2 regions of the Tuberibacillus sp. Marseille-P3662 genome follow, and region 2 is predicted to be linked to the other one. Evidence: a T-box and tRNA genes for the amino acid it is inferred to sense, from the RefSeq annotation. Region 2 holds a T-box; the other holds one or more tRNA genes.
The links. The T-box of region 2 lies ahead of trpS (tryptophan--tRNA ligase). A T-box ahead of a tRNA ligase gene usually reads a tRNA of that ligase, here a tRNA-Trp.
Positions count from the first base shown of each region.

Region 1: it has a tRNA-Trp gene. The T-box ahead of trpS (tryptophan--tRNA ligase) is inferred to sense a tRNA for this amino acid. The anticodon was not compared.

Region 1 covers NZ_FXBS01000003.1:202,190-218,018, reverse strand. The annotation lists gene trmL (tRNA (uridine(34)/cytosine(34)/5-carboxymethylaminomethyluridine(34)-2'-O)-methyltransferase TrmL) at 1-135, opposite strand, end outside; gene B9Y89_RS02565 (amidase domain-containing protein) at 208-1,119, opposite strand; gene cccB (cytochrome c551) at 1,364-1,708, opposite strand; gene B9Y89_RS02555 (methylated-DNA--[protein]-cysteine S-methyltransferase) at 1,810-2,328, opposite strand; gene queG (tRNA epoxyqueuosine(34) reductase QueG) at 2,353-3,525, opposite strand; gene B9Y89_RS02545 (B3/B4 domain-containing protein) at 3,613-4,284, shown strand; gene B9Y89_RS02540 (peptide MFS transporter) at 4,346-5,740, opposite strand; partial or broken gene B9Y89_RS02530 (IS3 family transposase) at 6,167-7,353, opposite strand; gene B9Y89_RS02520 (dynamin family protein) at 7,627-11,301, shown strand; gene B9Y89_RS02515 (EcsC family protein) at 11,505-12,296, shown strand; gene B9Y89_RS02510 (hypothetical protein) at 12,381-12,587, shown strand; gene B9Y89_RS02505 (hypothetical protein) at 12,662-13,042, opposite strand; tRNA gene B9Y89_RS02500 (tRNA-Leu) at 13,306-13,386, opposite strand; tRNA gene B9Y89_RS02495 (tRNA-Leu) at 13,390-13,479, opposite strand; tRNA gene B9Y89_RS02490 (tRNA-Cys) at 13,517-13,591, opposite strand; tRNA gene B9Y89_RS02485 (tRNA-Gly) at 13,615-13,689, opposite strand; tRNA gene B9Y89_RS02480 (tRNA-Gln) at 13,694-13,768, opposite strand; tRNA gene B9Y89_RS02475 (tRNA-His) at 13,775-13,851, opposite strand; tRNA gene B9Y89_RS02470 (tRNA-Trp) at 13,865-13,938, opposite strand; tRNA gene B9Y89_RS02465 (tRNA-Tyr) at 13,946-14,031, opposite strand; tRNA gene B9Y89_RS02460 (tRNA-Thr) at 14,083-14,156, opposite strand; tRNA gene B9Y89_RS02455 (tRNA-Phe) at 14,166-14,241, opposite strand; tRNA gene B9Y89_RS02450 (tRNA-Asp) at 14,262-14,337, opposite strand; tRNA gene B9Y89_RS02445 (tRNA-Met) at 14,358-14,434, opposite strand; tRNA gene B9Y89_RS02440 (tRNA-Val) at 14,626-14,701, opposite strand; tRNA gene B9Y89_RS02435 (tRNA-Glu) at 14,767-14,841, opposite strand; tRNA gene B9Y89_RS02430 (tRNA-Ser) at 14,857-14,946, opposite strand; tRNA gene B9Y89_RS02425 (tRNA-Asn) at 14,952-15,026, opposite strand; rRNA gene rrf (5S ribosomal RNA) at 15,038-15,153, opposite strand; rRNA gene B9Y89_RS02415 (23S ribosomal RNA) at 15,244-15,829, opposite strand, start outside.
Region 2 covers NZ_FXBS01000004.1:57,944-73,772, forward strand. The annotation lists gene opp3b (oligopeptide ABC transporter permease) at 1-568, opposite strand, end outside; gene B9Y89_RS03880 (peptide ABC transporter substrate-binding protein) at 765-2,465, opposite strand; gene B9Y89_RS03885 (DUF3899 domain-containing protein) at 2,797-3,171, shown strand; T-box leader at 3,213-3,436, shown strand; gene trpS (tryptophan--tRNA ligase) at 3,487-4,479, shown strand; gene B9Y89_RS03895 (DUF3603 family protein) at 4,538-5,284, opposite strand; gene B9Y89_RS03900 (hypothetical protein) at 5,389-5,595, opposite strand; gene B9Y89_RS03905 (nuclease-related domain-containing protein) at 6,153-7,130, opposite strand; gene fabF (beta-ketoacyl-ACP synthase II) at 7,956-9,197, opposite strand; gene B9Y89_RS03920 (beta-ketoacyl-ACP synthase III) at 9,219-10,154, opposite strand; gene B9Y89_RS03925 (YppG family protein) at 10,444-10,728, shown strand; gene B9Y89_RS03930 (NAD-dependent epimerase/dehydratase family protein) at 10,763-11,497, opposite strand; gene B9Y89_RS03935 (alpha/beta fold hydrolase) at 11,508-12,248, opposite strand; gene B9Y89_RS03940 (LSm family protein) at 12,412-12,843, opposite strand; gene B9Y89_RS03945 (undecaprenyl-diphosphate phosphatase) at 13,024-13,839, shown strand; gene moaD (molybdopterin converting factor subunit 1) at 13,890-14,123, opposite strand; gene B9Y89_RS03955 (molybdenum cofactor biosynthesis protein MoaE) at 14,120-14,596, opposite strand; gene mobB (molybdopterin-guanine dinucleotide biosynthesis protein B) at 14,589-15,107, opposite strand; gene B9Y89_RS03965 (molybdopterin molybdotransferase MoeA) at 15,104-15,829, opposite strand, start outside.

The DNA of each region.
Region 1 (15,829 bases), on a different contig from region 2:
GAGCATTTTATCATCCGTTGAAAATCCGAGCGGACGGATCAAATGTAATGTGGAATTAGTCGCTGCACATGTACGTGAGATATTCCCTGTATTCGACGGAATTTCAGGCTGATATAACACAACGTGTATGCCCATTTGTTTAAACACCTCTTTAACTGAACCTGTCAACCTTCATATTATAACACTAGCTTTCCTTATATAAAAAGCTTAGTCATCCTTAATGTGAAAAAATTGATATTGAATGTTCTCCGTCCATGCCGTGGAATCCTCGTAGGACCAGTACCGATGCCTTGAATCCGTCGTGTGGGCATTCACGAGCGGCATATCATTAGCATCCTTTTCAGTCACAATAGTGGTATGATCAAACCGACCGTCACCTTCAAAATCATAGCAGACCACATCGCCCGGCATCAGCTCTTCAGGCCGATCCACCGTAACCACTCCCAGTTGATTATTAGGGGAACCAAGATACCAACGTAAGGCATGAGCTACGCTCCAACTGTAACTCCAATTTGTATCGGTACACCACCATCCTTTTGTGCGATTATATTGTCCATGCATCGGCGCACCACCTGCTTTTAAACATTGAGACACATAGTTAGTGCAATCCACATCAAACGACTGATAGGCCGGATTATGGGTATTCCACCAGCGATCCGCATATTTCACTACCTGCATTCGATCATAACCCGGGAATCCCCCCTTCTGCTTTTTTCGATCATTCAGTACCGTGGACCGCTCTCCATCTTCTCGATTATTATTTTGATCACACTTATGAACATCAACTTTCAAATCACCGACTAACTGTTCATCCTTGAATTCGGCTCGCCGGGGAAGCCACTGCTCTTCGATATAAAACTGATCTTTTTGTTTAACAACAAATTGAAGATGACGCATATAACGAACAAACCTTAAATTTTGGAATTGTTGAACACCTAAAATTTGACCTCGGATGTTAGCCTTGGTAATTTCTGCTTTCCGTTCTTTCAACAACTGTTTTTTTCGAACAATGCTGCTCTGTTCAGCTTCATCTAAGAGCTGATACCGGTCATATGCTTGATCGACCCAAAATTCACCGGTTTTTTTGAGATGCGATCTTAGTGCTTTCATCCATTCCATATGCCCGCCCCCTTCCATTGCTATAAAGTATGCTTACATGGGCCGACATGATGACTCACCTCAGCAATACTGCGGAAGTATGAACCGTTAAACAAACGTTTGATTAAGTTTGGAAAGGGGTGGAGCCAGGAGGCAACGTGCTCTCTGCGGGAAACCGTTTATGGAACACCACACCGCTCATGAGCCCATCAAAAAGAGCTCCCTCAGGGATATATGAGAAAGCTCCAATGACCGTATTCATATCCTATTTTTTCTTCGCCAACCAAGAGGCGACTTTTTCCGCTTTATCATCTGATATTAAGCCCGGAGGCATTCCACCGCCACCATTTTTAATTTGGTCTGAAATTTCATCCTGAGATAGCTCGCTGCCGATGTTTTTCAAAGCCGGTGCGGAAGCGCCTTCCAAATTATCGCCATGGCAACTTGTACAATTATTACTAAAGATTTTTTCAGCACTCGCTGAGGAGGTTGATTCAGAAGTTGATCCGTTAGAAGAATCTTCAGATGATGATTCATCACCACTACTTCCACAACCTGATAAAACTAATCCAAGGCTGGCTATACCAATGACCAATAACTTTCTTATCATATCCTTCCTCCTCTATCTATTTCTACATTACCCGAAATAGCCCTAAAATATTATGTTATATCACGATTATCATAATAAGAATTTCCATTTTAGGACGCTTTTCAAATGGCCTTCTCTAATTGTAGTAACTGATGTTTTATGTCTAAGCCACCGCCATAACCGACAAGTGAACCATTGGTTCCAATGACACGGTGACACGGAATGATGATCGGTATCGGATTGCGGTTATTGGCTGATCCAATAGCGCGAACCGCCTTAGCTTGACCAATGGATTCCGCAATATCTTTATAAGTTTTGATCTCGCCATAACCAATCTCCATGAGTACTCGCCATACTTTTTTCTGGAAGGGGGTCCCCATCAGTTCTAAGTCAATTGAGAAAGTCTGCCGATCGCCATCAAGATATTCCTGAAGTTGTTCAACGATCGGATGGGTGCACCCTTGATTAACAGCAATTTCGTTATGCAACATATGATGTTTCGCCCAGCCCTGAATCGTAGGTAAGGTTGCGTTAAGATCACCAAACGCAATCTTACATAACCGTGTATCGATACTGGTAATCGTCAAATGGCCGATAGCACTATCCATTTCTTCAACATTAAGACAAGGTCTTTTACTCATAGGATATCTCCTCTTTTCCTTGGCCTATTGGTTCGTCCGTTTCCCTTCAATAGACACGCTGGCTTGCTTACATTCATCAATGACGGTCTCATCTTCCTCAACCGTTAATGCTTGTTCTAATGCGTCCTTAATTGTTGCCCGTTGCACGCTATCAGCCGCTTCATAGATACGCCCTAAGGCCCACGCTGCCGTTCCGCGGATAACCGGCTTGGGATCCTGATGCAGACGCTGGGTTAAATCATCAATGGCACTCACTTCTTTATAGTTACCTAGCGCGATCACGGCATTTCTTTGAATCGGCTTTTTGCCGCGCCAAGATCCTGACATGGTTCCAAACTGTTTTTTAAATTGCTTCTGACTAATAGTGAGCAGAGAAATAAGCTCTGGTTTGACGCGTTCCGGATCAGGTTCCATTTCTTCATGATTGTGAACATTAACCCCGCGGTTATACGGGCACACTTGCTGGCAAGTGTCGCATCCATAGACACGGTTGCCGATGGATTGTCGATAGGGCTCCGGAACATAGCCTTTCGTCTGGGTTAGATAGGCAATGCACTTTTGCGCATTCAGCTGTCCCCCTTGAACAAGGGCTCCTGTGGGACAACGATCAACACAGAGATTACAGTCACCGCATAAGTCTTCTAACGGTTCATCCGGTTCAAACGGAATGTTGGTCACCATTTCACCCAAGTAAACATAAGAGCCAAATTCCTCCGTAATTAAATTTGTATTTTTCCCTGGAACACCGACGCCGGCCCGTTCAGCTACAGCCCGATCTGACAGTTCACCCGTATCAACCATGGATGTCACCTTCGCCCCAGGGACCTTGTCTTTAATAAAAGTTTCTAACGCTTCTAAGCGGTCTTTTAAGACATAGTGGTAATCTGTCCCCCATGAGGCCCGGCAAAAGCTTCCTCTCCGATCGCCTCGGATATTCTCCGGTTTTTCATCCATTTTTGCCGGATACGCCAAGGCAACAGAAATAATGCTCTGTGCGTCATCCATTAGCAATTCCGGCTCCGTTCGTTTTTCAATATCTTTTTCTTCAAATCCGGTATGATAGCCGAGATTTTTTTGTTGATAGAGACGCCGTTTCAAACTCGTAAAAGGGTCGGCCGTCGTAAAGCCCACTTTATCTATTTGATGATTTCGACAAAATATTTGGATATCCTTTTTTAACTGCTTAAAATCTGTCACGACACAACCCTCCTCTTCTCGTCCTTTTAAATTGAAAGGTTAGGCATGTTATGATTAAGGTAAAAGTATGATTCAGGGGTGTAAAGTGTGACAATTGATATTGAAATTGACCAAGCTATCAAAGCACAAATCCCACAGTTTAAAATCGGTGCAATCACCTACCATGATATCGCGGTCAGTGCCTCACCGCAAATGTTTCAAGGGCATTTTCAGCTTTATCAAGAGGAAATGATGTTGTCATTAGAGGAAAAAAATGTAGCTGACATTGGTGGTATCCAAGAATGGCGGCAAGTCTTCAAAACATTAGGGACGGACCCATCACGATACCGGCCCTCTCACGAAGCCCTGTATCGGCGTTTAAAAAAAAGGGATCAGCTCCCAATGATTCATTCAGCTGCCGACGTCAACAACTTCTTTTCCCTGCAATTTGAGATACCACTAGGGATTTACGATGCAGACAAGCTGGATGGCGACATTGCTATTAGGATGGGGACGGATGAGGATATGTACGAGACCCTTAACGGCCGAACAACATCCATGACTGGAAAAATATTAAGCGCAGATACACAAGCTCCCTTTGGCAGCCCAATAATTGACAGCAAACGCACAATGACGACGGAAACAACCACAAACGCATTACAAATCATTTACCTGAAACCATCCATGTCTGAAAAAGAAGCACAAGACATGTTGGCTTCAATTGCCGACATGTTCATTCAAATTAACGGCGGCAAATCTGAGCAGCATATTATAACTTAAAATGAAGGCTATAAAAAAGGATGGCAGCCAGTGTGCCATCCTTTTTTGATTCAATTGCTTATTATTCATTAAGGTCTTCTAAATGCATAAGTTTCTGTATCGGTTTCGTTATGCATAATAAGACTACCCCTAAAATCATGGCGACAATACCTACATAAAGGTAGATTTCAAAGTAACCTAACTGTGTCGTGAGAATGCCGACTTTAGCCGCCAAATAGTTAGCTGCTGCATTACTTAGAAACCATATCCCCATGAGAAATGATGCGTATTTTACCGGCGACATTTTACTAACTAAAGACAAACCAATCGGTGATAGACAGAGTTCACCTAATGTGTGTAATAGATACGTGAAAACCATGAATAAGGCACTTGCTTTCATGGTAATGTTGGCTTCATTACTGCCTGTAATCGAGACAGCTGTAATCATGACCATAAAACCTAAACCAAGAAGCATCAACCCGAAGGCCATTTTAGTTGGAATCGAGAAGTCACCGCGTTTTGTTTTAGATAATTTAATCCATATGGCTGAAACAACCGGTGCTAGTAACAAAATAAATAGTGGGTTCAATGACTGAAACCAAGACGTCGGTACTTGATAACCCAAGATGGTTCGATCAATAAATTTTTGCGTATATAGAGTGAATGAAGCACCTGCTTGCTCAAAACCAACCCAAAACATGATAACAAACACAGCCAGTATAAAAATAACGCCAATGCGATGTTTCTCATGTTTTGTTAAAGGTTGAGCTTTACTGGATGTTTCAGTAGCATCCTTTGAACGTGCAGGTTTTTTACCTAAATCACCTAAATATTTTTTCCCTAAAATGTTAAATAGCAATTGACCGATAATCATACCAATCGATGATGCTAAAAATGCAAAATTATAACCAAAGTGTTCAATACCGTTGCTCGTCGAATGAAAAAGGTCACCATATAAATAACCTGCAACTAATGGAGAAAATAACGCACCTAAGTTAATACCCATATAAAAAATTGTAAATGCTGAATCCTTACGAATATCATTTTTACTATAAAGTTCGCCAACCATTGTTGAAATATTTGGTTTAAAAAAGCCGTTACCAATAATCAGACATGCTAGTCCAAAATACAAGCCCCATTCAGAATGGAAAGCAAATAGAGAAAAGTCACCTATGGCCATAACTGTACCACCGATTGTGATCGCTGTGCGTAATCCCATAAAATGGTCGGTTAAATAGCCGCCAAGCAGCGGAGTTAAGTAAACAGCACTTGTGTAAAGTCCATATAACCCCAAGGCATGTTCATCCGACATACCCAATCCACCACTAATAAATTGGGCTGTTAGATAAAGGACAAGTATCCCTCTCATGCCATAATAACTATATCTTTCCCACATTTCTGTCATAAATAATAAATATAACCCGGGTGGATGTTTCTTTTTCGCAGGCCCTTGGTTAGAATTTATGGTTGTATCCAAGATAACTCCCTCCAGATCATTGAATGATGTTTCTAAGCATGGTGAATATTATAATAAAAAATCTGTCGAATGTAGATACAAAAGAGAAATGTTTTTATTTTAAAATGATTACCAGTCTTCCCAAGATAGAAAATGGACTTCTGTCAATAAAGTGGACAAACTTTCACGAAAAAACTTTTAATCCATACGTTAAGTTAGGCATTGGTCTTCCCTTTAAACGAGAACCGAAATGAATCAACACGCAATAATTAAGCTCATGAGTCGAGTAAGGGGTATTTGAATCAAAGGGAACACGGCCTATAGTCGCAACTTGACATGGAGCCTCTACGGGCGTGAGTTCCAGGCCAAGGAGCCAGCTATTATAAAAGATTGGCTCGCCGTCGAGGCTATCACGCCCGCCACTCCAAATAAAGTTGCTGGTTGTATTTAGGCTGTTTTGTCCTGCTTTCGCTCCGTCAATGCCCAATAAGCCCGTTCATATTGATTGGGTGAGACATAGCCGAGCGTTGAATGACTTCTTCTCTCATTATAAAAGCTCATGATATAGTCCCAGATGTCTTTTTTGGCTTCTTCACGACTTCTATATTGACGACGATAAATACGGTCTTTCTTAATGGTCGCATGAAAGGATTCAATGCATGCGTTGTCATAACAGTTGCCACGCCGGCTCATACTGATTTGAATATTGTGTGCATTTAGGCACTCAATATATTCTTTGGATGCGTACTGACTGCCACGGTCCGAATGATGAATGAGCTTGTCTGAAGGATGTCTCAAACGGATGGCTCGGTTAAGCGCCTTTAAAACCAACGCTTTGGACAAGCTTTTATCAATATGCCACCCAATGATTTTACGCGAATATAAATCCATCACACTAGCTAAATATAACCATCCTTCTAATGTCCACACATAAGTGATATCGGTCACCCATGCACGGTCAGGCTGTTCTGGATTGAAATGACGATTCAATAAATTTGGATAAATGGGATGACTGTGATTCGAGTCTGTTGTTGTCACAAAACGTTTTTCTGGAACCGCACGGAGCCCCCTTTCTCTCATATATCTCCCCACTGTTTTCTCCGAAACATGAATGTCTTGTTTTCGAAGTTCATGGGTGATTCGTGGGCTTCCATACGTTTCACGATACTCATAGAAAAGTCGACAAATGACACCCTTCAAACGTTCCTTTTCTTTTTCACAATCACTTTGATGGGGTCGCATTTTAAGCCATTTATAAAAGCCACTTTTCGAGACTTCTAGAACTTGGCACATCTTCACGACTCGAAACTCGTGGCGATGTTCATTCATGAAAGCGTAAATTATTTCTGGTTTTTCATGAAGATGTGCGCCGCCTTTTTTACGATTTCGTTCTCCTCTTTCAATTCCTTAATTTGATCCAGCAATTCCTTTTCCCGTTTCTTGTGCTCACTAGGGGTGATATAGTCCAATTCCTCGGCTTTCAACTGTTTTTTCTTCCGATAATCACGGACCCAACGCGTCATCGTTTTATAAGGGAGATCCATTTCTCTAGATACTTCCGCCGCTTTTTTGCCTTCATCCACAACCATTTTGGCAACATATTCCTTGAATTCGTCATCATAATGTTTTCCCATCTTTAGACACGCTCCATTCGATTGATAATTTCATTGTAAAAATTCTCTCTGTAGCGTGTCCACTTTTTAGACTAACTCTAAAAAGTATCTGTTCTTTTACGGAATAACCCTATTATGTAATATATTTAATTAATAGGACATAAAATTGGGGCTTATACACCTTGATTTTTACGTATCTCTCGCCCCATTGTTGTGAATCGTTATCCTAGCGGAAACACGCCTCTTCTAGTATCATGGTGAATAAATGAATTATTAGTAAAGTAGGTAATCAACATGACTTTAACCAAATCGAAAAATGTCAATGATATCAACACTTTAACCAGCCAACTTGCTCATCTCTATTATGAGGTCCAACAAAACAAAGATGGTGAAACAGCCGCCAAAATTGCGGAATTGATTAATAAAACATCAAATAACGAATTAACGATTGCTTTTTGCGGACATTTCTCGGCTGGAAAATCCAGTATGATCAATCACCTACTGGGGGAATATTTACTACCTTCTAGCCCTATTCCGACAAGTGCCAATCTCGTCAAAATCAAGTCGGGAGAAGCCTCTATTCGTCTCCATTTCCAAGACGGTGCTCCAATGGATATTCCTTATCCGGATGATATGAACGATATTAAAAACTATTTTATCGATGGAAAAACGGTTCAGTCCGTTGATATCACGTCACCAAGCGCACGTCTTCCTGAAGGTGTTGCTGTTTTGGACACACCTGGTATTGACTCAACCGATGACGCCCACCGGCTTGCGACGGAATCCGCATTGCATATGGCCGATGTGATTGTCTATGTTACCGATTATAATCACGTCCAATCTGAAATGAATGCAAATTTTTTACAACGTCTAGGGGAGCAAAATAAATGCATTGATCTCATTGTCAATCAGGTCGATAAACACTCAGAAGCCGAACTTGATTTTAATGTCTATCGCTCTAGAATTGAGGCGTCATTCACTGATTATGGCATTCATTCTGAGCATATTTTTTACACATCATTGCTTGCACCTGAGCATCCCGAAAATCAATCCTCTCTATTACAACAGCGGCTTCAGAATGTATTTGCTGAGAAAGATACGCTTCTTATAAATAATGTACAAAATTCAGCTCAACAATTAATTGCTGAGCACATAGATGCATTGAAGCAGCGCTATGCTGACCAAAGACACGATGATGAACAGATTATTGCAGATTTATCACAGGAAGAATTAGAAACTCTGCAAACAACGATTGAACATAAGCAAACAGTATTACGCGATTTGCAAGCCCAACCCGACCAGCTAAAGACATCCATTAAATTAAAATTAAACAAAACGATTGGCAACGCTATTTTACTCCCTTATGAGACACGGGAGTTAGCCAGAGAGTATTTAGAATCGAGGCAACCGGGATTTAAAATGGGGCTCATTTTTTCTAAAAACAAAACCGAAACGGAACGCCAGCGACGTCTTCAGGTTTTTTATGAAAATCTGTCTGAAAAAGTAGGTGCCCTCGATCGTACAGTCAAGCAGCTGCTCGTCGATGAAGCCAAACGCTTTGATATCAATGATGAATCATTTTTTCGTTCCATATATGACATGCATGTCCCGTTTGAATCTGCTATGCTCGCTGATGCAGTTCAAGAAGGCGCCACAGTAAGCGGAGACTACATTTTAAAATATCGGGATAAAATCATTGAGTTGATCAAGGACCTATACAAAAGTCATGCCCTTACTAAGTTCGACGAGGCCGGAGAACGCCTGAAACACAACGTGCGGATTGAGGCAACGCAACTGGAACAAGAGATAAAAATAGCTCAAAAACAATATGAGGCTTTCGATGACCTTCATAATTTGGATGCTATGATGTCACATTCTGAAGCAACACTTAGAGATATTATGGATGGCCGTGCCCAATCGATTGATGAAGATACACAATCTGACCTAATCAATACGCTCACAACTCAGCCGAAGGCAATATCGGGCCAGATCAGCGACATTCAACAACAACGTCATATTAACGATACAACCCCCAATCAACAGAGCGCTGAACCGGGAACGATCGATGAAGATGACCAGCCAATTGAAGCTGATTTCAAAAACCAACTGCAAAATGCGGCCAGTCGTCTGAACAAGGCTGGACATATAATTGAATCGATTAAAGGCCTGCAAAACACAGCCCAGCGAATGTATGATCGTGCTGAGCGTTATGAACATCGACAATTAACGGTATCGTTATTCGGGGCATTCAGTGCCGGGAAATCATCGTTTGCTAATGCCTTGCTGGGGGATAACGTCCTTCCTGTATCGCCGAATCCGACAACGGCCACGATTAACCAAATCATGCCGATCGACGCACAGCATCCACATGGAACGGTCATCATTACATTTAAAACAGTAGAACAAATGACAGCCGATATCAACCAGGCCCTTTCGCCTTTCAATGCAACCATCAATAACCTGCATGAATTATTATCGGTTGCCCAAGGTTTGAACCGAACGAACCTTTCCGCTGATGCTAAAGCTCAGGCAACGTTTCTTGATGCTGTCACCAGCGGATTAGATCAACTGGAGCCATTCTTAGGTCAGGACATCACCGTGGATCTCTATGAATTTAGTGAATACGTTGCTGATGAACTCAAAGCGTGCTTTGTTGAAAAAGCGATCCTCTATTATGATTGTCCATTGACCCAAGAAGGCATCACATTGGTCGATACTCCCGGAGCTGATTCAGTTAACGCCCGCCATACTGGCGTTGCGTTTGAATACATTAAAAACGCCGATGCAATACTATTTGTCACTTACTATAATCATGCCTTCACCCAAGCCGATCGCGAATTCTTGATTCAACTTGGGCGCGTTAAGGACACATTCGCTATGGATAAAATGTTTTTCATCGTGAATGCAGCCGACCTTGCATCATCGAAGGAAGAGGTCAACGATGTCGTCGGTTATGTATCAAGCAATCTCGTATCCTACGGTATTCGTCAGCCGCGGCTTTTTCCAGTCTCAAGCCAATTAGCGCTCACAGGCAAACAGCAGGGATACGAGGATACTTTAGAGCAATCCGGCCTACCACAATTTGAGACAGCCTTTCACCGCTTTACAGCTAATGAATTAACGAACATGGCTGTCGATGCAGCGGACGGCGATATCAAGCGCGCATTAGACACCGTCCATCAGTTTATCGAAACAGCGAACGCCGATGAACAAGTTCGTGAGGAGCAGCGGCAAGCTAATACTACTGCTTGTGAAACCATCACCACTGAAATAAATAAGCTTGATACGACACCAAATGAACAGGCCATTAACCAAAAGCTTGATACGCTGCTCTACCATGTCAAGCAGAGGGTATTTCTACGGTTCGGCGATGACTTTAAAGCGACATTTAATCCATCGGCATTGAATGCCAATGATGTGAAATCAGAGGCTTTACGACACTGTATGGAAGAACTCATCCAAGTTGTCGGCTTTAACCTCACTCAGGAACTAAGGGCAACATCGCTACGAATGGAAAAAGCAGTTACAAACCAAAATGAGAACTTTTTTGCTAACATGGATAAAATCGTGACTGCTCACTCACAATCTTCCATTTCACAACCGGAAAATGCCGCCATACCAACCCCTCACTTTGAGGAAGGTTTGCAAGGTGTTAATGTCGATCAGTTCAAGTCGTCTTTAAAGCTATTCAAAAACCCTAAACAGTTTTTTGAACAAAACGGCAAAGAAACGATGCGCGAGGCACTGTTAGAACAATTCCGTCCGCTTGTTTCATCTGACTTGGAAACGGCTAAAGCTCAATTACACGAACAATATGTCAATGCCTTTGTTGACCAAGCTAGAGCCAACCGAGATCAGGCGACTTTACAAGTCAACGAGTATTTCGACGGCTTACAAGCATCACTATCACTTGATATTGATACTGACACATTAAATCAAGCGAGAAATCAATTACAACGACTGCTCTAAGTTGAGAGACTGTTTTATAAAAGATTGTTGCTTGAAAAAATGTTAAATGCTATGAGTTACCGGAATATACGTAGACTCCTGCGGGAACCGCGGTCAAAAAGCAACACCCCATACGAAAAGAGTCAATTGGGAAACGGATGAATCACTTTAATCTTGTTTATACTGAAGCTTAAAGATGATGATACAGTAATGGAGGGAACGTTGTGACCGAGCGGGAATCGCGAGCGTACCTTGAGAACGAACTTAAGCACATTAAACAGTGGGAAAACAGCCAGAAAAAACTTTGGTTTTGGGAACGCCTCGGCCGACTCCCTTTCAAACTTTTGGATAAGATGACACCGGCATTTATCCAAAAGAAAATCGGGCAAGCCATTGATGAGCTCAGTTATTATATTCAATCCGGCGGTCGCTATTTGATTAGCAAGAATCGAATCACGGAACGATTTAACGGAGTACAGACGCCTGATGACATTGCACGTTTACCTTTATCAAAGATGGATGCAATTGCTGAAGATTACGGCCAATCACGAGCAAAGTTTGCTACTTTTCAAGGTGCAACAACGGGTATCGGCGGCATGTTCACCCTTGCCGTCGATATCCCGGCCTTGCTCGGTTTATCGTTGAAGACCTTGCAGGAAATCGCCATTTGTTATGGTTATGACCCAGAAGATAAAAGCGAACGCATTTTCATCGTCAAATGCCTGCAGTTTGCTTCTTCTGATATTGTCGGGAAGAAAGCAATCATTGAAGAATTAAGTGACTTTCATTCCGACAATAAGGAGCAGCAAACCGCTTCTCAACTGCAGGGATGGCGTGAAGTTGTCATGACTTATCGGGATCATTTCGGATGGAAGAAACTCCTTCAACTCGTCCCTATTGCCGGGATCATTTTCGGGGCGATGGTCAATAAATCAACACTTGAAGACGTTGCTGAAGCAGGAAGAATGCTCTATAAGAAACGAAGGATTCTTGAAAGGCTAAAGAGAACTAATTAAATGCCATATTCCCTTTTTTAAATGTCTCCGGACCAGGATAGTCTCTATTCTCACAGGGGACATTACGAATACGGAGGTGAAATCATGGCTAAGGAAAAGAAGAATACGGAAGAGTTTAATGCTGAACTATACGGAATGGGACTATACGGAACAACTGCAAATATTGAAGTAGAAGGTTACAACATGTCTGGTGATATAGAGAACGCCGGACACCTCGACAAGGGCTATAAAAAAGATAAAGAACATATGGGTGCCCAAGCATCTGTGGAAAATTCCGATTCTGAAGAGTAAAAGCTAACTGGCCAAAGAGACAAGGGGGACGATTCACTCCTTGTCTCTGTAATACCCACAATATACGTAACATGCTAATATCTAGGCATTAATACAAACATATTGAATACACAATATAACAAAAATATTAGTGTTAAAATGACAATACCGATAAAGGCGAAAATAATCGTCGCTGTTGACTTTTTTCCTTCCATTACAGCAGCAACAAAAAAAGAGAAAAAGGCAAGAAAAAACGGATATCGATATTGAATACCTAATGAATGGAAAAGCCCTTCCTTAGGTTCATATGACAATTGTCGGTTTATCTCAACGAAGTACATGGAAATGATACCAAAACCGAATAAGATTAATACTATACTAATAAAACTAATAAACTTGTGCAATAGGCCCTCTATGGGCGCCCTCTTGTTATCCCGCCCAATGATTAGAATCTTTTGAATTACTTTCATTGTCATCTTTCAGCCTTCTTTTTGCTTCTAATATTTTTGGATCGGTTTTCATAATGGCAAAAATAACGATCCCTATAGCTGTTAATAAAAATATAAAGACCGGACCTGTAAGTAAGACATCCATGATAGTGATTTGCATGTTATTGTTCATGACCCAATCAATTTTGTTTGAAAAATATTTTGCGGCTTATTCCAATCTTTAAACCCTTAAAACAAAAAAAGACGCCTTTGCTTTTGCAAAAACGTCTTGATTACGCTTATAAAATAAGTGCCGATGGTGGGAGTCGAACCCACACTCCAGAGGAACACGATTTTGAGTCGTGCGCGTCTGCCAATTCCGCCACATCGGCGTATGGTGCCGAGGGGGGGACTCGAACCCCCACGGAGGAAGACCCTCCCCAGGATTTTAAGTCCTGTGCGTCTGCCAATTCCGCCACCCCGGCGTAAGTTTTATTTTCACTCCAAGGCTTGTCTATCACTTGGAGGCGGCACCCGGATTCGAACCGGGGAATAAGGGTTTTGCAGACCCCTGCCTTACCACTTGGCTATGCCGCCAAAATGGAAATTATAAGATCAAGTGGAGCGGAAGACGGGATTCGAACCCGCGACCCCCACCTTGGCAAGGTGGTGTTCTACCGCTGAACTACTTCCGCAATATGGCTGGCCCAGCTGGATTCGAACCAGCGCATCCCGGTACCAAAAACCGGTGCCTTACCGCTTGGCTATGGGCCATCATTATGGGGCGGATGATGGGGATCGAACCCACGAAATGTCGGAACCACAATCCGATGCGTTAACCACTTCGCCACATCCGCCGTGACATTAAAGTGGCAGGGGTAGTAGGAATCGAACCCACATCGGAGGTTTTGGAGACCTCTGTTCTGCCGTTAAACTATACCCCTAAGTTAGTGGTGGAGGGAGTAGGATTCGAACCTACGAACCCGAAAGGGAGCGGATTTACAGTCCGCCGCGTTTAGCCACTTCGCTATCCCTCCGTATTAAGTCAATCAATACATATTATATGATTATTATAAAAAAGTGTGAAATGCCGGCCGAGGGACTCGAACCCCCAACCTACTGATTACAAATCAGTTGCACTGCCAGATTGTGCTAGGCCGGCATTTTAAAATGGTGGCTCGAGACGGAATCGAACCGCCGACACGAGGATTTTCAGTCCACTGCTCTACCGACTGAGCTATCGAGCCATAATACTAAGCATATAAAATGGCGGGTCTGACGGGAATCGAACCCGCGATCTCCTGCGTGACAGGCAGGCATGTTAACCGCTACACCACAGACCCATATGTAAAAATAAATATTGTGGTTGCGGGGGCAGGATTCGAACCTGCGACCTTCGGGTTATGAGCCCGACGAGCTACCGAACTGCTCCACCCCGCGTCGTTACAAAGATTACGGATGATGTTATTTCTCAGAAGTTATTGTTCGTATTCACTTTTTCAATCTCGGCGTGAATACTCAGCGCTGTCTACTCGACGATGCTTTGCTTGAGTGCTCCACCCCGCGTCGTTACAAAGATTACGGATGATGTTATTTCTCAGAACTTTCTATAAATGAATGTTTGTATTCTATGGTGGAGGATGCAGGGCTCGAACCTGCGACCCCCTGCTTGTAAGGCAGATGCTCTCCCAGCTGAGCTAATCCTCCAAAAGACACATTAATAATTATATTAAATTTTGCTCGGAATTGCAAGAGCTAATTTATGTAATTATTGGTGACCCCTACGGGACTCGAACCCGTGTTACCGCCGTGAAAGGGCGGTGTCTTAACCGCTTGACCAAGGGGCCCTTACTTATTTTAAATGGCGGAGAGCGAGGGATTCGAACCCTCGGTACGGGGAACCGCACACACGATTTCCAATCGTGCTCCTTCGACCACTCGGACAGCTCTCCGAATATGGCTCCGCAGGTAGGATTCGAACCTACGACCGATCGGTTAACAGCCGATTGCTCTACCACTGAGCTACTGCGGAATAATGATTTAGCTTGGCGGCGTCCTACTCTCACAGGGGCAAAGCCCCAATTACCATCGGCGCTGAAGAGCTTAACGACCGTGTTCGGGATGGGAACGGGTGTGACCTCTTCGCCATCACCACCAAACTAATATTTCCTTTTCATTCTGTTCAAAACACTGATATGTATGGATTGAACATTGAAAGCTAGAAACGAAAGTAGAAACCGCATCTCTTTTAGGATAAGCCCTCGACCGATTAGTATCCGTCAGCTTCACGTGTCACCACGCGTCCACACCGGACCTATCAACCTCATCATCTCTAAGGGGTCTTACTGGCCTAACGCCATGGGAAATCTCATCTTGAGGGGGGCTTCATGCTTAGATGCTTTCAGCACTTATCCCGGCCACACTTAGCTACCCAGCTGTGCTCCTGGCGGAACAACTGGTACACCAGCGGTGTGTCCATCCCGGTCCTCTCGTACTAAGGACAGCGCCTCTCAGATTTCCTGCGCCCGCGACGGATAGGGACCGAACTGTCTCACGACGTTCTGAACCCAGCTCGTGTACCGCTTTAATGGGCGAACAGCCCAACCCTTGGGACCAACTTCAGCCCCAGGATGCGATAAGCCGACATCGAGGTGCCAAACCTCCCCGTCGATGTGGACTCTTGGGGGAGATAAGCCTGTTATCCCCAGGGTAGCTTTTATCCGTTGAGCGATGGCCCTTCCATGCGGTGCCACCGGATCACTAAGCCCGACTTTCGTCCCTGCTCGACTTGTAGGTCTCGCAGTCAAGCTCCCTTATGCCTTTGCACTCTGCGAA
Region 2 (15,829 bases):
AACGAGAAATATTGGCGATAACGCCAATAGCCAACGCAATAACCGGCAATATATGGTACGATGGACCTTTCCAATAAGCGATCGGTAGCAAGTCCCATTGCAATCCAACATAATATTGCAACAATTGAGCAAATACGAAAGATGGGATTGATATTCCTAGCACAGCTAGAAAGACCGCACCATAGTCAAGTATTGTCCCGCGCCTAAGCGAAGCAATAATTCCCAGGATGATGCCTAGAATAACCCCAACAATCATTGCTTCAAAGCCAAGTTGAGCGGAAACAGGCAGTTTATTCGAAATAATCTTAGTAACAGATCGGCCATCATACTGAAATGAAATGCCTAAATCCCCTTTTACCATGTTGCCTACATATTGAACAAATTGGACGGGGATTGGCTCATCTAATCCGTATTTCTCATTAAGTACCTCAATCTGAGCAGGTGTCAATTTCGCTGCATTTTTATATGGAGTCCCCGGCAATAATTTCATAATAAAAAAAGTGATAGCGATAATAACAAAGATTGTTACTATCATATATGCCACACGTTTAAGCGTATATAACGCCACTGACCACACCTCCTAATCCTTTTGTAGCATTTATTATTTTGCGACAAATGTCGAGTAAAGTCAAGAATAGTCACACACTTTATAAATTTTGGTAATTATTTAGTTCTTTAACTCTTTAAATTCATACAAAAAGAGGGGGTACATATCGGATCAATCGACACGTACCCCCTCTCCAAAAAACTTTTTCAATCAAACATTAGTGTTTATAAACCTTAGCATATCTAAAGAATTTTTTAAGTCCATAGTTCTGGAACTTCATTCCCTCTACATAAGGCTTAACCAACTGAGAAACACCTTTTTGATAGGTCGGGATGATCGCAGCCTCTTTAATCAGATTTTCTTCTGCTTGATGTAGAACGTCCCAACGTTTTTCCTGCTGATTACCAAGTTGATTAGCTTTGTTGATCAAGCTATCAAACTTATCACTTTCCCAGCCAACAGGATGATAAGACTCATTGCTGCTCACAAATAAGCTTAAATACGTCATTGGATCCCTATAGTCAGGACACCAACCGGATCCCCCGGCAATTTCATAATTACCAGTATTAGACTTCTTCAAATAAGAATTCCAAGGCTGTTTGTTAATACTCACTTTTAATCCAGGAAGCTGCTCAAGTGCATTGGCGTTATTTTCAGCCAATTTACCCGCATACTCACTGTCAGTGGTTAATAGCTCTAATTCAATTGTATCGAAACCAAGTTCCTCTTTGGCTTCCTTCCAAAGTTTCTTAGCTTCTTTTTGGTCGCCAGGCAAGTAATCATCCACACCAGCGCGGAAGTCTTTACCATTTGGTCCCTTAACAAAATCTTTAGGGACAATATATTGTGCTGGTATTGAACCATTATTCATCAACACATCTGTTGCTTCTTTACGATTCATGACCATTGACATAGCTTGACGGACCTTTTTATTCTTTAACGCTGGATCAGTGTCAAGATTTAATTTAAGGAAATAGACACAGTTGTCGAGAATCTGGCTAAGTTCAGAACTATCCTTATACTTGTCTACACGATCACCAGAAAGTCCGACTAGATCAATTTTTCCTTTTTTGTATAAATTAATTGCCGTATTTGTCTTTTTGACAACATTAAAGGTTGCCTTTTCTATATTGACTTTATCAGCATTCCAATATTTATCATTCTTAACTATTGTATAGCTGGAGCCATGATCCCATTCTTTGAAAGTATAAGCACCATTATAAAGAAGGTTTTCTGGTTCTTGAGCGTAGTCTTCACCTTGCTTCTCAACAAATGACTTCTTCAAAGGATAGAAGGTTGCGAACGACATCATGCTTGTAAAATAAGGCGTCGCTTGTTCAAGCTTAACCTGTAAGGTATGTTTATCAAGTGCTTTAACACCTAGTTTTTTGACTTTACCATATAAGTCACTATCTTCATTCGTAATTTTGGTCGCATTTTTTATATTTGCCTCACCGAAAATGTAAGCATATTGAGATGCTGTATCAGGATCAATACCACGGCGCCAAGAATAAACGAAGTTTTGCGCCGTTACCGGACTACCGTCAGACCAAACGGCGTCATCACGAATGGTGAAAGTATAAGTCTTTCCATCGTCACTAACTTTTGGCATTTCCGCAGCCATATCTGGCACGGCTTTCCCATTTTCAATAAAAATCAGACCAGCTTTAACTCTTTCCAATAAAGCATGTGCATCTGCTGCTGTTGCTTTAGATAAATCAGCGGACGGAAGATCAGAAGGCTCACGAAAATGAAGCTCCTGCTTATCAGCCAGTTCTTTCTCTGTATTTCCCTCACTGTCACCGGAGCTGCTGCCAGTATCTTCACTGCCACCGCCGCCGGAACAGGCTGAAAGGAATAGACTTAGTACAAGTACGATCGATACGGCCATCGACCAAAAAGTTTTACCTCTCCTCAAGATAAGACCCTCCCAAAATTTTATGTTGTGATAAGAAATCTCACAAATTTTCAGATTTGCGAAATTTCCTATGTGAGTATTATACAAGTTTTCTAATGATTTCGCATTACATTTTTTTAATTTTTTTATTAAATTCGCACCAAATTTACATTTCAATGACTTAAATTAGGTCTTATGGCCTATGAAATTCTGCTGATACTTTTGTAGTTATCTTTAGATAAACGTAATACTTTCAACGCTTTTCTTTATCACCTTGGATTGGTATCATATAAGTTGTAAAAATTCGAGGGAATCCTTTCCCCAAAAGACTTTAAAGGGAGTTATCAAGGTCATGACGAAGTTCCAGTTGTACCTGTCCTCATTTATTTCTAGCGTGATATTAAGTGTTCTTATAACTTTTTTGATATATAAACAGATAAACATGCTAACGATTGTGAACGGCAGTTTTTTGGTAGGTCTCTTTTATTTAATCGTCGGTCTTGTCCTCTATATCATTCAAGGCGGATTTTTTAATGGGATCACGTACAGTTTCCGACGATTTTTCCGGCGGACATCGAGACAAGGGGATATCATGAATGATATCTCGAGTGCTGACGAAGAAGAAGCCCTTGTTCCAAAGGATCATGATTTTCCATGGACATACCCGATACTTATAAGCGGCTGTCTCCTTGGTTGCATTTCGATGGCATTGGCTTATACCATTTAGCTTGCATTGAGATCTGTAATTATGTATAATCATGTAAAATACTGTGCGCGATGATAAAGAAGAGTAGGCAAGCGGGAAACTTACAGAGAGCCTGTCATAGCTGGGATTCAGGCAGTGGAACGTTGCTGAATGGCCTTTTAGCACCGGCCCGAACCCTATGCTATGGTTAGTAGGATCCGGCGTTTCCGTGCGTTAAACGGTTAAGTGGTTTCTCAATATATTTTGAGGCAATCAAGGGTGGCACCGCGGTCCAATCGTCCCTTTCTAGGGTTGATTGGGCTTTTTTTATATTCAAAATTATGGAGGTTATTTATAATGAGTACGATATTTTCCGGTATTCAACCGAGCGGCAGTCCCACACTCGGTAATTATTTAGGGGCGTTCAAACATTTTACTGAACTTCAGGATGACTATGACTGTTATTTCTGCATTGTGGATCAACATGCGATCACCGTTCCGCAAGATCGACTCAAGCTGCGCGAAAATATCAAGAGTTTAGCGGCCTTGTATTTGGCTTGTGGTATCGATCCTGAGAAGGCGACCTTGTTCATTCAATCAGAGGTTTCCGCCCATGCTAAGATGGCTTGGATCCTGCAGTGTGTCAGTTATGTTGGTGAATTAGAACGTATGACCCAATACAAAGATAAATCGCAAAAACAAGGTGACGGCGTATCCGCTGGTCTATTGACCTATCCACCACTCATGGCTGCCGATATTTTGCTGTATCAGACAGATATTGTACCTGTCGGAGACGATCAAAAGCAGCATATTGAGTTAACACGTAATTTGGCTGAGCGATTTAATCAGCAACACAATGACATTTTTACGATCCCTGAAGCGCGAATTCCAAAAGTTGGCGCACGAATCATGTCATTAACCGAGCCGACCAAAAAAATGAGCAAATCCGATGACAACCAAAAATCCTTTATTCTCATGCTTGATGACGAAAGACAAATTATGAAGAAAATCAAGAGTGCGACGACTGATTCGGATATGACGGTGCGGTTTGACAAGGTGAACAAACCGGGTGTCAGCAATCTGATGGCGATTTATTCACTATGCTCAGGGAAAACGCTTGAAGAGATTGAAGCGGCCTATGCTGGTAAAGGCTATGGTGATTTTAAAACCGATGTCGCTGAGGCTGTTGTTGACACCTTAAAGCCCATTCAAGAGAAATATTACGAGTTGATGGCCTCCGAGCAATTGGATGAGATTTTAGACCACGGGGCGGAAAAAGCTGCTCACGTCGCTAATAAAATGGTCACCAAAGCAGAACGTGCTATGGGATTAGGCCGCAAAAAGCGTTAGCCGATCAAAATTTACCCCCGCCGTTCCTTCTAATGAAGGCTATCGGCGGGTCTCATTATTAATTGACTTTTGCCCCGTGTTCAAGTTCCCAAATTTTTTCAAAATAAGGTTGTCCTTTAATCATTCGCTCACAAATCGCATAGTGCCGCTTAGACCAACCTTCTTTTATTTCATCATAGAGGCGTTGCCAAGCATTCTCGAATGATAATGTCCGACTTTCGTGATACTGTTTCGGAAACCATTCCGTATACCAGTATCGCATTTCTTCAAGATTGCCAACAGAATATAATTGATCCATAGCCATGAACAACAACTGTTTCAGCTGTCTTTCTTTACGTGTCAATCCCCGCATCCACTCAGGATCAGGTGATAAGATATGGTATTCTTGCTCTTCTTCATCATCCTCAAAGTCATAATGAGTGGTTTCCATTTCTTTAACTTTTTCCGCGACGAGTTTTTCTTGTCGAGGTATCAAGCGGCTTTTTCGAATCGGCAGTGTGTACCCTAACGTATCCGCAACAAGATGTTGTTCACCGTCGGTTGCGATAAAGCAGTACTCAATGACTTCGCGTTGATTATTTTTTCTAATATAACTTTTATTACGGATGTCCTCAAGTAATTGGTGAGGCAGATCTTTCAATCCGTTTTCAATATAAATAAACAAGGGCGTTTCAATTTTCAGTACTGGGACTTGATCAAGCAATTCTATAAAATCATGCTTACGCCATTCATGAAATTCGCAGACGTTATATCCATTCTCTTCTCCTTCAAACCAATTGACCCATACATCTCCGATCATCTCCATGGTGTTCGTCCCTCACTTCTTAATTATGTATTTGCCAATAAGTATGGTCAGTGGGGGACGGATTTATTCCCTTTGGTTCGTTATTTTTACTTCGGTTCCATGATTTACTTGAACTTCGGAAAATAGATGCTTAGCCACATAATCGCAATCCCGGCAAGGAGCAGATAGGTTTCGGGGCGGTCAGTTAGAAACTGCAAATAACCAAGATAATTTTGCCCGATGGTCAGCAGGTTTAGAAAGGCAATGATAGTGACCCCGCCGGATACAGCTAGTCCAAATCCAACGAATAAAAAAAAGACTCTAGTTAACATATTGAACCAATCCCTGTCACGGTAATGGAGTTTGGTGAGTTGTGCCTGTCCTATTTACCATCGTATGCTTTAGGGATTTTGATTATGTTTTTGTGTGTAATGGTTGTTGAATGAGTGCGAGCGGTGATGTATGGGTGGTGTGTGAATTCTATGGGACATGTGCGTTCCAGGATTCATGATTTTCGGGACAGAATCTTTACAGTACGGGACACTTTTGTTGCAGTACAGGACAACCTTGGGACAGCGCACACTCAACGGGACATGTGCGTTCCTGGATTCATGATTTTCGGGACAGAATCTTTACAGTACGAGACACTTTTGTTGCTGTACGGGACAACCTCGGGACAGCGCACACTCAACGGGACAGGTGCGTTCCAAGATTCGTGCTTTGCGGGACAGAATCTTTACAGTACGAGACACTTTTGTTGCTGTACGGGACAAACTCGGGACAGCGCACACTCAACGGGACAGGTGCGTTCCTGGATTCATGATTTTCGGGACAGAATCTTTACAGTACGAGACATGTATGGGACGAACGAAGAGGACAGACTATTTTATCAACAGCTATTCTCGTTTGGTTCCCCTTTATGATAAACAACACCTTTCCCTGTACCCGTTCGGTTAAGATTCATTTCGGAAAGTAATCTCCAAGCCATTTTTCGATTGTTTAATTGTAAGAAATTACAGCATTGCCTATTGGTTATGGTTGGTCGAACCAATAAGAAGTAATCTTCAATGGCCTGTTTGTGAGCATCCTGGGAACGTTCGTGACACGAGCGGCAAATCCAATAACCGCTAGACCGGTTCATAGGTGCAAGGCATCTAGGACACATTACACCTTTAATCAACTCCTGTGGCGTAACATCATAAATGGCAAGGATATCCTCAGAAGTTGGATGGTTTTCCTCCAGTAAGAAACGATTAAATACGCCTAATGTTCGCGAGTCCATAACTTCTTGTTTATATTTTTCTTGCATTTTGGTGATCTTTTCAGGAATTTTATCTACGTGCGAGAGGACTTGGAATAGCTCATGATTATTTTCAGAGGTTTTTATAAGTGTGGAGGGATTGCTAATACCTACTAAATATTCAATGGGGATACTTGGAAGTTTGTGATGATGCATCCATCTTTGTAACTCGAATCGCTGGCGTTTAACTTGGGGGATTGGATCCTGAAAACCTTCTTCTTTTGTCTCTGTAATTCTGATAAGTTGCCCGGAAGCTTTATCAAACTTCAAAGTTCCGGAAATATTCTTAACTTCAATAATGACCGCAAATTGAGATGTAACAACGAAGGTATCAAGTTGGAAATCGTTATCCTCACCAGGCAAACGCAGTCCCTGATAAATATTATAGTTGTTTCTAGTTAAAAACTTTAATTGATAGTCCATTGACTTTTCACCTTCATACCCACTCTTTCGTCGATTATAACTATCGTAAATAATGGTCCATTTTTTGTGATGTTTTGGAAGACGCCGTAATAACGCCCCTGCCTGCAAGATTCTCAATGGAACCGTCCGTTTCTTTTTGATCAATAAAAGTCACTCCCTTTCAATAATTAAATCTTAATTTAGATTCCGTACTTTTTTATAAAAGTCCTGCAATGTTATTTAAAATTTTTACAATTTATTAAAGTTTTTGAGGAGTAGAGCGGCACTGCGTGACTCCAACGGGACAAGTGCGTTCCAAGATTCATGATTTTCGGGACATAATCTTTACAGTGCGGGACACTTTTGTTGCTGTACGGGACAAACTCGGGACAGCGCACACTCAACGGGACAAGTGCGTTCCTGGATCCTTTGGTTATCGGGACAGAATCTTTACAGTACGGGACACTTTTGTTGCTGTACGGGACAAACTCGGGACAGCGCACACTCAACGGGACATGTGCGTTCCTGGATTCATGATTTTCGGGACAGAATCTTTACAGTACGGGACACTTTTGTTGCAGTGCGGGACAAACTCGGGACAGCGCACACTCAACGGGACATGTGCGTTCCTGGATTCATGATTTTCGGGACAGAATCTTTACAGTACGGGACACTTTTATTTCAGTACAGGACAACCTCGGGACAGCGCACACTCAACGGGACATGTGCGTTCCAAGATTCATGATTTTCGGGACAGAATCTTTACAGTACGGGACACTTTTGTTGCAGTACAGGACAACCTTGGGACAGCGCACACTCAACGGGACATGTGCGTTCCTGGATTCATGATTTTCGGGACAGAATCTTTACAGTACGGGACACTTTTATTTCAGTACAGGACAACCTCGGGACAGCGCACTTCCCACGCCACAAATACGTTTCCAAACGAAAAAACATGCCCCATCTAACAGATAGGGCATGCTCCAAACATTATTCATCTTGATATTTTTTGAATATAATTGTCGCATTATGGCCACCGAATCCTAATGAGTTACTTAAAGCAACGTCAACGTTCTGCTTACGGGCTTCATTAGGCACGTAGTCAAGGTCACACGACTCATCAGGTGTGTCATAATTGATGGTCGGTGGCAAGATGGAATCAGCGATAGACTTAATAGAGAAAATCGCTTCAACACCGCCAGATGCACCTAATAAATGACCAATAGATGATTTGGTTGAGCTGACAGGAATATTGTAAGCATTCTCACCAAACGCTGTCTTAACAGCTTCTGTTTCGTTTGGATCATTTAATTGGGTGCTTGTCCCATGGGCATTGATGTAATTCACATCTTCTGGCTGCATGTCAGCATCATCAAGGGCTTGATTCATCGAACGAACAGCTCCATCACCGCCGGGTTCAACAGCTGTTAAATGATAAGCATCGCTCGTTGCTCCATAGCCAACAACTTCTGCATAAATCTTTGCGCCCCGTTCCTGGGCCGATTCTAAGGATTCCAGGACAAGAATGCCAGCCCCTTCACCCATGACAAATCCATCACGATCCGCATCAAACGGACGGCTTGCCGTCTTTGGATCTGGATTCGTCGACAAAGCTTTTGCCGAACTAAAGCCAGCAAAAGATATATTCACAATTGGTGCTTCAGCTCCGCCGGAGATAATGACATCATTGTCTCCGCGTTGAATCGCTTTAAACGCATCTCCAATGGAGTTAGTACTTGTAGCACATGCCGTCACCGTACATGAATTAATCCCTTTAGCACCCAATTGAATGGACACTTGCCCGGATGCCATATCAGGAATCATCATTGGTACAAAGAACGGACTGACCCGGCGCCATCCTTTTTCCATACCTGTACGAAATTGTGTTTCGTATGTTTCCATGCCGCCGATACCTGAACCAATCCAGACCCCCACTCGGGGTGCGATCTCCTCTGTAATATCAAGATCAGCGTCCTTCACGGCCATTTTCGCAGCTGCCACTGCAAATTGTGTAAAACGATCCATTTTGCGGGCTTCTTTCTTATCCATATAATCCTTTGGATCAAAATCTTGGATTTCACCGGCAACTTTTGCGGGAAATTCATCGGCATTCACGCGAGTGACGCTGTCGATCCCGGATTCACCAGCAATGAGCCGATCCCAGGTCGTTGCCACATCTTGACCCAAAGGCGTAACAGCACCCATACCAGTAACAACAACTCGCCTATTCATCTGTTTCAATCGCTCCTTTATTTATTGTCCCCATTTCAAGGTGACGGCACCCCAAGTTAAACCGCCGCCAAAACCGACTAGGACGACAATATCATCATCATTTATTCTACCATCTTCATACGCTTCAGCCAAAGCGATAGGAATTGTCGAAGACGAGGTATTCCCATATTTTTGCACCGTCTTTACCATTCTATCTTCCGGTAATTCAAGACGCTGACGCGAAGCCTCCATAATACGAATATTTGCTTGATGCGGAATAAGGTGATCAATATCCCCTTTAGTAAGTCCCGCTTTTTCCACAACATTAACGGCTGATTCTCCCATTTGCCGGACAGCAAATTTAAAGACTTCACGACCATTCATATAGATACCTGGTTCGTCTTGAAATAATTCCTTGGCACCACTGCCATCGGAACCAAGTTCAAAAGATAACACACCTCTGCCATCAGTAACAGGCCCCATAACAACAGCACCTGCACCATCACCAAACAAAACCGCTGTGTTACGATCTTCCCAATTGGTGATTTTTGATAGTTTTTCAACACCAACCACAAGAATATTTTTATAAGTATCCGACTCAATGAATTGCTTAGCTGTAATCATGCCGTACATACACCCGGCACACGCGGCGCTGAGATCCATCGCTGCCGCATTCCAAGCACCTAACTTTTCCTGAATCAAACAGGCAACGGACGGAAACGGATAATCTGGTGTCACTGTGGCTACTAAAATTAAATCTAAATCCTCTGCTTGAACGCCTGCATCCTTCATCGCGTTAACTGATGCATAATAGGCCATATCTGATGTGTCTGTATCATCATCAGCAATTCGGCGTTCTTCTATTCCTGTCCGTGTCCGAATCCACTCATCGGATGTGTCGACCATTTTTTCTAAGTCAAAATTGGTTAAGACTTTCTCGGGAGAAAATTTACCTACGCCCAAAACGCCAGCCCCCATCTTTTGACCACTCCTCTCGTGAATAAAGGTTAATACTTATTATTATGACTTGGTACTAATCTTAATTCATTTTATAAGGTTTGTCCATTAACATTCCTTGACATATGTCTATTTTTCCCATTCAAGCTGCATTTCCTTCTGTTCCAGTGAACCAAATCGAATGATGACTCATATTTTATAGTACGACAATATAAAAAGAGCACTCCCCCGCTGCGCTAAGCACTACTATATCATTTTAACATCGGGGGAAAGCACGTAGTAAAAATGATTATAAAAGGAGTGTTTGTCTATGGCTCGTCAAAATAATGATCAAGGGCCTCCAGTTGATCCGTTTAACCAAATGATGTTTTTTGGCCCACCAACCGGTCCCCCGCCCCAACAACAATCACAGGACCAACAACCAAATCAAACTCAAGACATCAAAGCCATGATGTCATCTTTCATGGATGATAACGGTAATCTAGATATGAATAAACTGATGGATGGCGCTGATCAAGTCTTTAAAATGGTTGATAAGACCAAGCCGATGATTAAGCAGCTATCACCTTTATTAAACATGTTTAAAAAGCAGTAGCTAACAAGCATGCGTCACCAGCATGCTTGTTTATTTATCCGTCTTTTTTAGGTGAAATAAAAAAGGATTGAACCTTTTGATTCAAAAACCGTACCTTTTCACCCGCGCTATTTTGATAAACTTGATGATCTGAAACATTGAATATATGAATCCCGCCTGACAAATGATCATTTGTCCCTGCTTGGTACAGAGTGCTGATTACTTTTTCTCTATCACTACCTGGGTCATATGTGGTTGAGTTATAACTAACATCGGGTAAACGCATGATATTCACCTGTTCGACAGGCGTTTGCTGGCGATATTTTAACACTTGGCGAATCACCATCTGTTCTAGTTTATCAGCGTTATGTCCCTGTTCTGTAGAAGGATGAACCGCGGTTTGCTCATCGACATCACCAACAGCGTCACCATATATATCTAAGTGTGATAGAACAACCAAATGCTTGATCGTTTGAGAAGCTGCGCTCATCACTGTCTCCAACCATTGTTCGATGTGCTGCAGACGTTTGCTAGTGTCAGCATTTCGGTACAACCGTTCGCAGATCACATATAAATCTGATACATCCGTATCATCAGAAAATGCTTCTTGACTATATATCGGTTGAAATAGCGCATGCCGTCCGCAGGCCATCTCATTCTCTTCATCCTCCATCTTCTCATCTTCATTCATGCCGGTGCTGATGGCCGCAAGTGTAACCTCTTGTTCGAGTAAATATTGAGTGAGCGTAAAACCGATACCATCCAGTCCCCCATAAACAACTGTCAGCATAACATCCCCCTCAATTCAATACAGACTCATGTTTATTAAAGAAATGCTTCAACCCTTCCTCACGAGCAAATGGTTGGTCATCCATACTTATTTTTAACTCCAAGGGTATATTTTTTTCTTTACATATTTTTTCAAAGTTTCGGCTATGGATATCTATTGGATAATGAAAGTGGCGAATATCATGCCAAATCGCAATGGGATGACATTGATCATAGTCTTGTAGATTTCGCTCTTCCCGAATCAGTTTATGTAGATCCTCATAATGTTCAACATAATAGGCATCGGCTATTTCAGTTTCTAAACTGTCATAAAGTAGACGGCTTTTCTTGGCATGGTTCAGTTGTTGCTCCAAATCCAAACAAGGATTAATAAAAGCGAGCGATCGGATAGACGAGGGATGTTGTTGCGTTAACATTAATGCAGTGATAGCTCCTGTTCCCTCGGCCAATACGTGATAATTCGGGTTCAATGTACAATCTTTAGACACCCATTTGAAAATTTTGCTTATAAAGTTAATAGCATCAGGACTCCCCCATTGACGTCCCATAAGATTCGAATAAAAAACGGTATAACCCTGTTCGACCAGTTTAGACAACAGATTGAGCCTTTGCTCATTCTGGGTCCAGAGACTTTGATACTCATTGACATAGTTGTTAACGTCACCAATAATGAGCAATCCGAAACCATTCGGCCGATCCGGTTCGTGAATCATTTGCCATTGTTGGTCAATTTTAAACGAACGTGTTTGCATGGATAGCCATCACTCCATCATCAATTTCCATTCGTTAAGCCGTCCCTCACTATACCTATGCATAAGACCTAAAAAAAATGAGGATCGCCAGTCACAATGCTTACCAATGATAACCGGCGATCTCCTCAGAGTGAGGGTATATTCCCCTTCATTGGAGAATCTTTTAGTTGAGTAGCGATAAAGCACTGATGGCTGCTAGCGGAAAGGCAATTTGTCCGAATCCGCCATAGCCTCCGCCATAACCGTATCCTCCTGGATAGCCACCGCCGTATCCTCCATAGCCGACACCCGGGTAACCGTAGCCACCGTAACCGCCACCGGGATAGCCGTAACCGAAACTACCGTAGCCACCGCCTGGATAGCCACCATAGCCACCATAGCCAGCACCCGGAAATCCGCCGCCGTAGCCATAACCATCGTAACCAAAAGCTCTATCTTGATTGATACCTGCTATCTGTAAATAAACTTGGCGATTATCAACGGATGACAGGAACCCATTTAATGTTTGACCATCAACCAAAGTGAGTTGAATATTTTGATTTAAATACGTTTGCCATTCATCAGAAGAAATGGAACGAATATCTTTCTCCATCACTGAATGTCCTCCTTTTTCCAGCAACTACCGTTTTCATCACCATGTTATTCACCTAAGACAAATGTGTTCATTTCGATAAAAAAATAAAATTGTTCTCATCATCTCATAAAAAACAGCACAATATGATAAGATGTTTTAAGACAAACGATCACTTGTGATTGATTATTGGGGGAGACAAAGTTGGAAGAACTACTTACATTAATCAAATATGCTTTTTTAGGGCTCGTCCAAGGTTTCACTGAGCCAATTCCAATATCATCTAGCGGCCATCTGGTTATTATTCAAGAATTATTGAACATGGATTTGGAAGGGCTCACTTTTGAAATTTTTGTAAACTTTGCATCATTATTCGCAGTGTTAATTATTTATCGGCGTGACCTCATCCGGTTGATTAAGAACGGCATTGCCTATCTAACGACGAGGGAAGCATCCTCAAAATCTGATTTTATGTTCATCATTTATTTGATTGTCGGCACAATCCCTGCTGGGGTCTTAGGCGTTTTATTCGGTGATGTTATTGAAGAACAATTGTCCAAGGTTTCAACTGTGGGCGTCACTCTTATTATCACGGGTATAGCGCTTTGGATCATTCGGAATTTACGTGGACGAAAAGCTGATCAGGATCTTAGTTTTAAGGATGCCGCGATCGTCGGCCTCGGACAAGCAATTGCGTTAATCCCGGGAATCAGCCGTTCTGGAGGCACGATTGTTGCGGCAATGGGTCGCGGTATGAAGCAGGACACAGCATTGCGTTTTTCATTTATGCTCTATATTCCTGTAAGTCTCGGTACGGGAATTCTATCGATCAGTGATTTGATTAACAGTCCTGATTTGGCTTCCTTATGGATGCCTTATCTTATTGGTTTTGTTATATCATTGATTGCTTCTTACTTCTCACTGAAGTGGCTTATAAATGTAATGGCAAATGGACGTTTAGGTATTTTCTCTATCTATTGCGTGATCGTCGGCGCCCTTGTGCTCATATTTTTAACTTAATCCAGTACAAAAAAACCAACAAGCGACTAAAAGAGCTCGCTTGTTGGTTTTTAACCACCGCTAACAGGTGGGATCACGGCCACTGTATCACCGGCTTGTAACTGTACATCATCCCCCGCATACTCCTCGTTAACAGCCATCATTAAGTTCGTAGTGTCCTTTAGTCCGTAATCATCTTCTAATGTTTGTTTCACGTCTCGAACCGTTAAACCAGAGTAATTAAGCTGCAGGCGGCTAGCTCCGATTTGTTCTTTGACAACGGCAAATAGGAGAACCTCGATCATACCTCTTCACCACCATCATGTTGATCATTATTAGCATAAGAAACCGTTTCCTTCTGATCACCTATCCAAGTGGCCCCATCATCCCAATGCTCTTTCTTCCATATTGGAACAATCACTTTGATTCTTTCAATAGCGTAGCGGCAAGCTTCAAAGGCATCAGCACGATGAGGTGTTGCAACAGCAATCACAACAGCAATATCTTGAATGTCTAACTCACCCGTACGATGGACAATCGCCGTTTCGGCTTCAGGCCATTGCTCGCTAATTTCTGAAGCGATCTTCTGCAATTGCTTCACAGCCATTGATGTGTAGGCTTCATACTTAAGATAAGTGGTTTGTTTACCGGCGGTCATCTCCCGTACTGTTCCGATAAAGGTATTAATTGCGCCCGCGTTGCGATGGGATACTTGATCAATCACCATTTGCACATCGATAGGCTCATTAATGACGCGATAACGCTGCGCTTCATTCACTCGGACCACCCTCCATCATCTGTTCTATAGTGTCCAATAACTGTGGGTCATCATTATGTATAGCTCGTATAGCCGCATCAGGCTGCCAGTTAGTGTCCGCCGGCACCACAATTAAAGCAATATTCTCCAAGGTCTGTAACGCTTCCCAGTCAGCTCGATGACGGAGTACGAGAATCTTAGTGTACTCAGCTTGTTTATAGCCTTCCACAAGAACCGTATCACAATCAAAAATCTCTTGATAAAACTGGATATAAGCCGAGAGCGGCATTTGGGACTGGCTAGCTAATTGGAAACCCCCGGGACCACTCATACCCACAACAGCAGCACCATGCTGCTGGTAGCGTCCCGTATCCTTATTGGGATTAAGAAACTGGTTCTTATCCCTATGGGCGTGATGTTTAATGACACCGACCTGGCAGCCTTTATGAACCAGCCGCTCCACCAGCTCAGACATTAGCGTGGTTTTCCCACTATTGCTATAGCCGACGAATTGCAGAACGTTCACTGTCACAAAAAGGTCCCGCTTTCTTCTTTTAACATCAGTACGTCGACGGGATCACCGGACTGAAGTCCCCGTGCCCCTCCAGGTATAACCATTAAACTATCAGCGAATGCCAAGGATGTGACCACGTTCGACTTATCGAGACCGACAGAACGCACCGCCAGTCCTTCACGTGTCGGGTGTAATTGACTTCTCACAAAGCGTGTAAATGGGTTAAGTTTGGGAAAATCAGTGTCAAGGACCGCACGGATGGTTTGTAAATATGGATATTGATATCCTTGCATCGCTTTGATATAAGGTGCGGCGAACAATTCAAAACCAACGAAACAAGCCGATGGATTACCTGAAAGACCAAATAAAAGTTGGTCACCTGAACGAGCCACCGTTGTGACACTACCCGGACGCATCCCGACTTTATTAAAAAGCACCTCAGCCCCTAACTTCTCATAGATCGCAGGTAAAAAATCAAAATCACCAACAGATACACCGCCTGTGGTTATCAATACGTCTACCCTTTCTAAAGCTTGTTGGACAGCTCGATGGCTTGACTGAAAATCATCCTGTAATTGACCGAGCATGATAGGCCTGCCGCCGGCTTTTTTCACTTGCGAATAGATCATGTAGGCATTGCTGTTACGGATCTTTCCGGGTTCAAGCGGCTCATCCACTTCGAGTAATTCCGTCCCCGTGGCAATAATCCCGACGATGGGTTGTCTTTTTACTGAAACCTG